DNA from 2 places in the Alteromonas sp. CH_MED4-4 genome. Region 1 is predicted to be linked to the other one. Evidence: predicted binding sites of a transcription regulator. Region 1 holds the regulator's gene; the other holds the start of a gene.
What was found. The regulator FliA, encoded in region 1, starts transcription of late flagellar genes. The targets are predictions, from matches to a motif close to CTAAAGNTNNNNNNNNNNNNGCCGATA.

Region 1 (4,370 bases):
TGACAAATTTCTACTAACTCGGTAAGAGACAGGAACCCTGCTCCCCCTTTAACTGTGTGATAACCACGGAAAATTGCATTCAGCAAATCCGCATCTTCAGGATTGTTCTCAAGATCAACGAGCTGTTCTTGTAATTGTTCAAGTATCTCTCCAGCCTCAACTAGAAAGTCCTGTAATATATCCTCGTCAACATCAAACGACATGCGCCCGCTCCCCTAAAAACCTAAGCTAGACAGAAGATCATCTACATCATCTTGGCCTGACACGACGTCGTCGCGCTTATCGGCATCAATGATAGGGCCTTCTGCCTCTACACCATCAACCTTATCGGCCTTAACGCTAGATGGTTTAGTTTGTTCTGCACCGTCGCGTTCACCAAACATGGTAAGCATGTTAACTAAGCTGTCTTCCACTTCTTTAACCAAGTCGATAACGCGGCGAATAACCTGACCAGTTAAGTCTTGATAACCTTGAGCCATCAATACTTCTGTAAGTAACTGTGTAAGTTTAGCTGACTGTGCCGAACCTTCTTCCAACAATTCGTCTAAGTCTGCGCATAAAGCCTTGAATTCACCCAACTCTATTTGGCGATTCATCAGCTTCTTCCACTCAGGCATAACCTTTTCGATGCGCGCCGACAGCATTTCAGCTATAGGCATGCTCGCTTCAACGGCATCCATTGTAGTATTAGCAGCTTTTTCAGTTTCTTCAATTACGTAGGTTAGGCGGGATTGTGCATCGGGAATATCATCGGTCGCGAGATTTTTAATGCGGTCGTCTATTTGGAAATTATTCAGCGCGTCATGGAGCTGACGCGTCAGTTTCCCTACTTCGGCAAATAACTCAACGTTTTCTTTCATTGAGGCCGCTTCTAATAGGGCATTGGCTGAAGCGTTGTCACCCTCTTCAAGGTAGGTGACAAGCTGTTTTGCTTCTTCCAACGAAATTGGAACGTTTACATTCGTTGACATCCAGTAAACCTCATTTCTCTGGTGAGCGTCTGGATCAACCTAAACGTTCGAATATTTTATCTAATTTTTCTTTAAGTGTTGCTGCAGTGAACGGCTTAACAACGTAGCCATTAACACCTGCTTGCGCGGCGGCAACAATTTGCTCTTTCTTCGCTTCAGCAGTAACCATAAGTACTGGTAGGTGCTTGAGCTTGTCATCGGCTCTAATCGCGCGAAGCAAGTCAATACCCTGCATTCCAGGCATGTTCCAATCGGTAACTACGAAATCGAAATCACCTTGCTGCAACATAGGCAATGCAGTACTTCCGTCATCCGCTTCCTGGATGTTGGAAAAACCCAAATCTTTAAGTAGGTTTTTGATGATACGTCTCATGGTAGAAAAATCATCGACCACGAGAATTTTCATGCTTTTGTCCAAAATAGCCTCCAGTGAGGGGTTAATTGTTATTAATTTCTATTCTTCGTCAGCTTGCCACGACTTCATTCGTGATTTGAGTTTTAACATGGCCTGACTGTGAATTTGACTGACTCTCGATTCACTTACATCAAGAACCTCACCAATTTCTCTTAGGTTCAGCTCTTCATCATAATACAGCGAAAGTACAATCGCTTCTCTTTCAGGTAATGTCGTAATTGCATGGGCAAGCGCTTTTTGGAAAGCGCCTTGCATCAAATCTTCCAGTGGTGCGTCGCTACCTCGATTTTGCTCTGTCGAAATAACATCTTCTGACACACCTAAATCTTCAATACCTACCAGCTTTCCGGCATTTACTTCATTAAGCATTTGGTGATAGTCCTGCAAGCTTACATTAAGCTTATCAGCAATATCAGAATCTCTAGCATCGCGGCCTGTTTCGCTTTCTACTTGCGAAATTGCTTCAGTGATCGCTCGGCCATTTCGGTGGACTGAACGCGGTGTCCAATCCCCTTTGCGAATTTCATCTAGCATAGCACCGCGAATGCGAATACCGGCAAACGTTTCAAAGCTGGCTCCTTTTGAACCATCAAAGTTTCGTGCGGCTTCTAATAATCCAATCATGCCTGATTGAATTAAATCGTCTACGAGAACACTAGCCGGCAATCGCGCTATCAAGTGATGCGCTATACGCTTAACCAATGGCGCATGTCTTTCGACTAACTGCGCTTTATCGGTTTGTTGTTGATAAGCGGCTGCCTTGCTGTTCAACGCTGACTTCCTACGGCTTTTTCTGCAACTAACTGTTCAATAAAGAACTCTAAATGGCCACCTGGCTGCGCTGGAATAGGCCATGTTAAGGCTTTACTCGCCAACTGTGTTATTGCAACGGCTGCCGGTGAACCTGGGTAAGCATCGACAATGGCTGTTTGTTTACGCACTGCTTTACGAATGTTCTCGTCAAACGGTACTGTCGCCACTAATTCTAGTGCAACATCTAAAAAACGCCCTGTCACTTTGCTTAATTTACTAAATAGCTCTTGGCCTTCTCGCACGTCGCGCACCATATTAGCCACAACTTTGAAGCGGAAAACACCGTGCTCTCTATTCAGAATTTTTATCAATGCATACGCATCTGTCAATGAAGTAGGCTCGTCACACACAACGACCATGATGTCTTGTGAGGCTTTTGAAAAGCTCAACACCATGTCTGAAATACCTGCCGCTGTATCAACGATTAGCACGTCAATTTGCGAGCGAAGCTCACTAAAGGCACGAATTAGGCCAGCGTGTTGCGTTGGCGACAATTCTGCCATCGACTGCGTGCCTGATGTGGCAGGGGCAATCTTTATTCCGTGCGGACCGGTCACTAATACTTCATCAAGTGTACATTCGCCGGAAAGCACGTGGGATAAGTTTTTCTCAACACGCAAACCTAACATAACGTCTACGTTAGCAAGACCGAGGTCCGCATCGAGAACCATTACACGTTTACCTTGCTTCGCCATGGCGATAGCGGTGTTCAATGTAATGTTTGTTTTACCTACGCCACCTTTGCCACCGGTGACGGCGATTACTTTGATTAACCGTGATTGCTTCATTTTTCTTAAGCTACTCGCTTGGTCGTCAATCATACTGCTTATGCTGTTTTAATTGCGTTGTTACCACTAGTATGATTCAAACCGTACTTTTTATAAAGCTTTGCAGCAGCGGAAACCAAAGATTTCGCTTCTGCAATCTTAATGTCTTCAGGTACTTTTTGACCATCGGTGACATAACTAACCGGTAATTGGAATTCAACCGCTGCACTAAGCACCTCTCCTAAAGAGTAGCACTCATCTAACTTTGTGAAAATACAGCCACTTAGTTCAATATCATCATACGCTTGAATGATTCTCTGCAAAGCAGGATATTGCGTATTTGCTTGCGCTACCAAATATTTTTTAACATTTGGCATTTGTCCGTTATCAAACTGCTTAATTTGTTTAATTAATCGACTGTCTCTTTGACTAAATCCAGCCGTATCAATCAATACTAGTCGCTTATGACGAAGTTGGAATAATAAATCCGCAAGTTCTTCACTAGTCTGCGCTTTTCTCACCGTGCAGCCAATAATCTTTCCGTATGTCGCTAGCTGCTCATAGGCGGCAATTCTATACGTATCGATGGTAATCATCGCAACCGACTCTGAACCGTATTTCTGCGCATAGCGGGCAGCAAGTTTCGCAACGGTAGTTGTTTTACCAGTACCTGTTGGTCCTACTAATGCAACAGCACCTTGTGCGCTAAGTATATCGTTTCCTGTCACATTTATGCGATTAGCCAATAGGTTAAGAAGATATACCCATGCATCTCGTTCGTTGTAATGTGACGGCGTATAGCTAATAAGCTGTTTCGCTAACGCGTTGCTTAACCCCATATCGGTTAAACGGGTGATTAGATATTGATGAACAGGTTTTTGACGTTTGTTCTTAGCTTCCATCAAGTCGGCCACTTGATATTGCAATACATCGCGAAGAGACGCTAGCTCTTCCTTGATTTGCGCAAGCTCCGCTGACTGCGTCACAGCGGTATCATCCATACTCGACGCTTGATGCTCTGGGAAAGCGTTCTGACGAACTGGTTCATGAGAAGACTGCTGGGCTTCTACGTCGTCAATAAAGGCTTCTGAGAAGTCTAAGTGCGAAGCAATTTCATTGGCGTGCTTAGCATTTGCTGTCATTGGTTGGTTAGGTTGCGCGGGACTCGCTACGCCATTATTTCCACCGTGCTGCTTTTCTAGCAGTGCTTTAAGGCTATCAGGACCGTCGTCACCAATGATTTCGCTCAAGCTAGGCACTGCCTTTTGGCCAGGTGTTTTTGCAGCGGCTTGTGGAGACGCTTTCGGCGTAAACAACTTCGCTTCAGGTTCTTTGTCGTAGGCTGCGACAAGCTCAATACCGTCAGCGACTTTGCGATTTGACATGATCACAGCGTCACTGCCC
Region 2 (4,370 bases), on a different contig from region 1:
ATGTTTTAAGGTTCTCGTAGGAATACTGCCTCTGTATATGCCACTCTACCTTATTCCTTGATTTGTATTCTAAATCAATATTCCACCTACCCAGATAAGAAACCGCGCTTGGTTGAAGCGAGAAAAAGCAGCCATCGCATTCAGGTTTTTTAAAACGTCTTACCCCAATGTTCGAAAAAGCTGGAGTTATCGATTTTAGATAGTATTTGCCAGTTTTAACTTTGACGAGTTTTGGGAGGTGTTTCTCGTTAGCTTGACTACCCTCGAATTGCTGTGTGCTAGGTACTTTTAATCCGCGAATAACAAATATTTCACCACTGTTTAGCTCTTCAAATGTCATTCTGTGAATACCAGCATCGGCTAGTATAAAAGACTCGTTCTGACTTAGCGCCTGTTCATCGGCGCTAACCTCGTTGATTAAAATTGCCATCAGTAAAAAAACTAACAATCTCATAGCTCACCAGTTTTCTAATTCAAAAGCCAATATATTTAGAGAGTTCATCTCTAAGGTTGGTGTATTTTTCTTTGTACGGCGCCTTAAGTGACATATCGTCAATCAATTTAAACAACCGCTTACACTCATTAATGAGTTTCATTTCGGCTTTATCTTCTTTGATTGCAATTTGTAGAAGACATTGTAATAGATTAAGCGCAACCCCTGTATTTACAGGAGCAAAGCCTTGAGCAAGGGCAAATGAAGCTTTAGCACGTTCGTAATCTTGCTGCTGATAGTGTTGAATGCCTTCGCGGTTGAACTGTTGATAACTGGCTAAGTTTTTCTGAGCATTGAGGGCTTGCGCATCCAGCATGTTTAGACTGTTTTGGTCGAGCTCATCCTGTCTTGAAGTTAAAAGTGCATTCAACTGTAGCGCATCATCAAACTCACCCAGTTTATACATAACGTTAATACTGTCAGGAATAAACGCGGTAGGAACTTCCGTGTACTTATCGTCAAGCAGTGTTTGTGACGTTGTTAAGTGGCGTTTGGCATCAATCAGTTTGCCGTCTATAGCGCTAATTCTAGCGTTGACGATTGTACCAAATATATCTACGTCAAAATCTCTGTCCATTTTTTGAAGATGTTCATCAAACTTTCCTCTTTGCAGAGTTAGTAATGCTTCTTGCTGATACTTATTGCGCTGGCGCTTGTCGTCTGCAAACTCTGCGACATCTAAAAGGCTTCGGATAATACCGCACCAGTGTAAACTTGTTTTGTGAACGGTTCGTTTCGATAAATCCCAGATCGCTTGGCTTGAACTCGCTGCCAGCACTAAATCGTCATTTTGCCGACCTATTTCACAGGCTTTGAAATGCCTGGGTAAGGAGTAGGGTGACAGTTTTATTGCTTCTTTTATTGCATCAAGTGCTTTGTCGCCAGCTGTGGTGGCTTGGTGTGCTTGCGCAAGAATATCGTGGGCGTCTGCATTGAACCGGTTACGCTTTAGCGTTCTCTTGGCAATTGAAATCGCTTTCTCATATTCCTTTAAAAGCAAGTAAGTTTTTCCAATAGCTATTTGTGCCCACAGCACGGGTTTTCCGTCAATGTAGTCACGTAACACATCTAGCGCTTTATCGGGTTGCTTTATACGCCAGTATAGCTCGACTAATAGCTGTTCACAGTGACCTTTATAGTGGGAAGGGGCGTCAAGTAACGCTTCGATATGGTCGATCGCACTGTTTATTTCACCCTGTTCAACGAGACTAAACGCTTGCTGGAGAAACTGTCTTTTTTGCCACGCACGAACAATACGAGACTTCAGCTGAACTTGAGAAAAGGGCTTAATTAAAAAATCATCGGGTCTACGTTCAATACTACCCAACACTATCGGTCGAGCGCTATCTGCGCTTATCAGAATGAACACCGATGTGGGACTGATAAGCCTTCGAGTGCGCAACTCTTCAATGAGCTCATAGCCATTTTTGTTGTCAGCTCCCAGGTGTAGATCACAAATGACAATATCAAACTTATGCTTTTTACATAGTGATACCGCTTGTTCAGCAGATGACTTCGTAACTACATCAGATGCGCCCATCGAATGCATCAGCCCCTTTAATAAAAGAAGGAAAGGGCGTTGGTCTTCAACAATCAGTACTTGTTTGTTGCTAAATTGCATTTCAAATCCATGAATGAGCGCGCGATTACTTTATAGGAGTATATCTAATTTTAGATAATAAGCTTAAGAAAAACATTATCTTGCCGAAAACATAAGTATACATATGAAGTTGTAAATAAGAATGTCGCTAGAAACTGTCGAAGCTCGTGAGCAAATACCTATTGACCCCAGTATATACTGGGAGCGCAGTGGTGTGCTTGCTAAAGCATCTGCGCAGGGAGCGTTGTTCTCTTTATATCTTGCTATGCAGCAACATAGTGTTGCCGAGCCATTTGAAATTGAAGCGGTAGCGTCAGAATCTGATGATAAAAGCAGCATCGAATCCAAGCTTGCATCGTTAAATTATTATAGAAGGCCATCGCTAGCTGCTAATGAAAGCGAATGGGGCAGAATGCGCGTTTTGTCTGAGTTAGTATCTCAAGACTATGCAGCAGCAAGATTATATTTAAGTATGAATCCCTCTCCACTATCACAAACTGATGATGCTAAACGTCTACCCGACGATGTAGTAGATAATTGTAGTTTGGCAACACAAAAGCGGTTGAAAAAGGAATACGCTAACACCGTGAAGGAAGATAATACGCTGCTATACGATATCCTTTCATCACAAGATAAAGAATACCATTCACAACAAGAAAATTCGTCACACCTCACATCTTTTGAGAATATTGCATAGCAGTCATTTCAATTCGTTGTTGCGTGCTAAGTTTGGGTTGACGTAGGAGCGCTAATTCGTATCCGCCCTAGTTTTTATCATTCCTTTTTGTTATATTGCGCGCCGCATTTTTGCACTGGTCTTACGCTCCAATCAGCAAAGGTTAAAATATGTCTAAATATATTGTATGCGCAATGTATAAATTTGTTGCGCTTGAAAACTTCAAAGAAATCCGCCAACCGCTTCTCGAAACAATGGAAGCTAATGGCATTAAAGGTACACTTCTTCTTGCCCACGAAGGGATAAACGGTACGGTTTCTGGTACCCGCGAAGGTATCGACGCATTACTTGCTTATTTAAACAGCGACGAGCGTATTAACCCTATTTCTTGCAAAGAATCTCTTCACGATGAACAGCCGTTCTATCGCACCAAGGTAAAACTGAAAAAAGAAATTGTGACCATGGGCGTTGAGGGTATTGACCCTCGCAAAACCGTTGGTACTTACGTAAAACCTAAAGACTGGAACGCACTTATTAGCGACCCAGATGTTACGGTTATTGACACGCGAAACGGTTATGAAATTGAAATTGGTACGTTCAAACACGCTATCGACCCTAAAACCGAAACGTTTCGTGAGTTTCCTGAATACGTAGCGAAAGAGCTCGACCCGTCAAAAAATAAAAAAGTGGCTATGTTCTGCACCGGTGGTATTCGCTGTGAAAAATCGACGGCTTACTTGAAAGAGCAGGGGTTTGACGAGGTTTATCACTTAGAAGGCGGTATTCTACAGTACCTTGAAGATGTACCGAAAGAAGAGTCATTGTGGGAAGGCGATTGCTTTGTATTTGATAATCGCGTTGCAGTTAACCATGACTTAGAGAAAAGCCATTATGAGCAGTGCTACGCGTGCAGACTTCCAATTACTGAAGAAGACAAGCAGAGTGATAAGTATGAGCCGGGTGTAAGCTGCCCACACTGCTTTGGTACCCATACCGACGATCAAATTGCTCGCTTTAGAGAACGTGAAAAACAGGTTCAGCTGGCAAAAGAGCGTCAACAAGAGCATGTAGGAACGGAAGCGCGTTTGACCATGGAACAAAAGCGTCAGGAAAAAGCAGAAGCTCAACGTTTACGCGCACTTAAAGCAAAAGAAAATCAGGCGTAGACAGCTAGAAAGAAGGGCGTTACACTCGTGCTTATTGCAGTTGAAATAAGGAATGCGAGTGAGCACTCAACTTTCAGAATCTAAAATTGAAGAAATTAGAAAGGACTTCAGCTTTTTCGATCGTGATGGCAACGGCCAAATCGATTTGCCGGAGTTCATCGAGCTTCTAACCGTTATTTCACCAAAAACGAAAGCTAGCCACGTACAAGAAGGCTTTAAGCTTATCGATAGTAACGATGACGGTTACATCGACTTTGAAGAGTTTTTGGAGTGGTGGCAAGAAGGATGGTGGGAATACTAAGTTTAAACTTAGTAACACTTATCGTCGACTGAGGCTTTTCGACACGCTAGGCTAAGCGTGGAAACGAGGGCTAGGCCACGTAAAAGAGCCAATTGAAAACGAGTGCTTTTAAGCACTCGTTTTTTTATGTGTTG

Region 2: WA381_RS15615 (VC2046/SO_2500 family protein) is a predicted target of FliA. The motif match lies at 2,177-2,203, and genes of this name have one in related genera.

The regions. Positions count from the first base shown of each region.
Region 1 covers NZ_JAYMEU010000002.1:205,681-210,050, reverse strand. The annotation lists gene WA381_RS02455 (chemotaxis protein CheA) at 1-203, opposite strand, end outside; gene WA381_RS02450 (protein phosphatase CheZ) at 216-971, opposite strand; gene cheY (chemotaxis response regulator CheY) at 1,006-1,389, opposite strand; gene WA381_RS02440 (RNA polymerase sigma factor FliA) at 1,426-2,157, opposite strand; gene WA381_RS02435 (MinD/ParA family protein) at 2,154-3,020, opposite strand; gene flhF (flagellar biosynthesis protein FlhF) at 3,026-4,370, opposite strand, start outside.
Region 2 covers NZ_JAYMEU010000024.1:75,454-79,823, reverse strand. The annotation lists gene WA381_RS15625 (hypothetical protein) at 1-454, opposite strand, end outside; gene WA381_RS15620 (response regulator) at 474-2,114, opposite strand; gene WA381_RS15615 (VC2046/SO_2500 family protein) at 2,236-2,790, shown strand; gene trhO (oxygen-dependent tRNA uridine(34) hydroxylase TrhO) at 2,940-3,935, shown strand; gene WA381_RS15605 (EF-hand domain-containing protein) at 3,994-4,236, shown strand.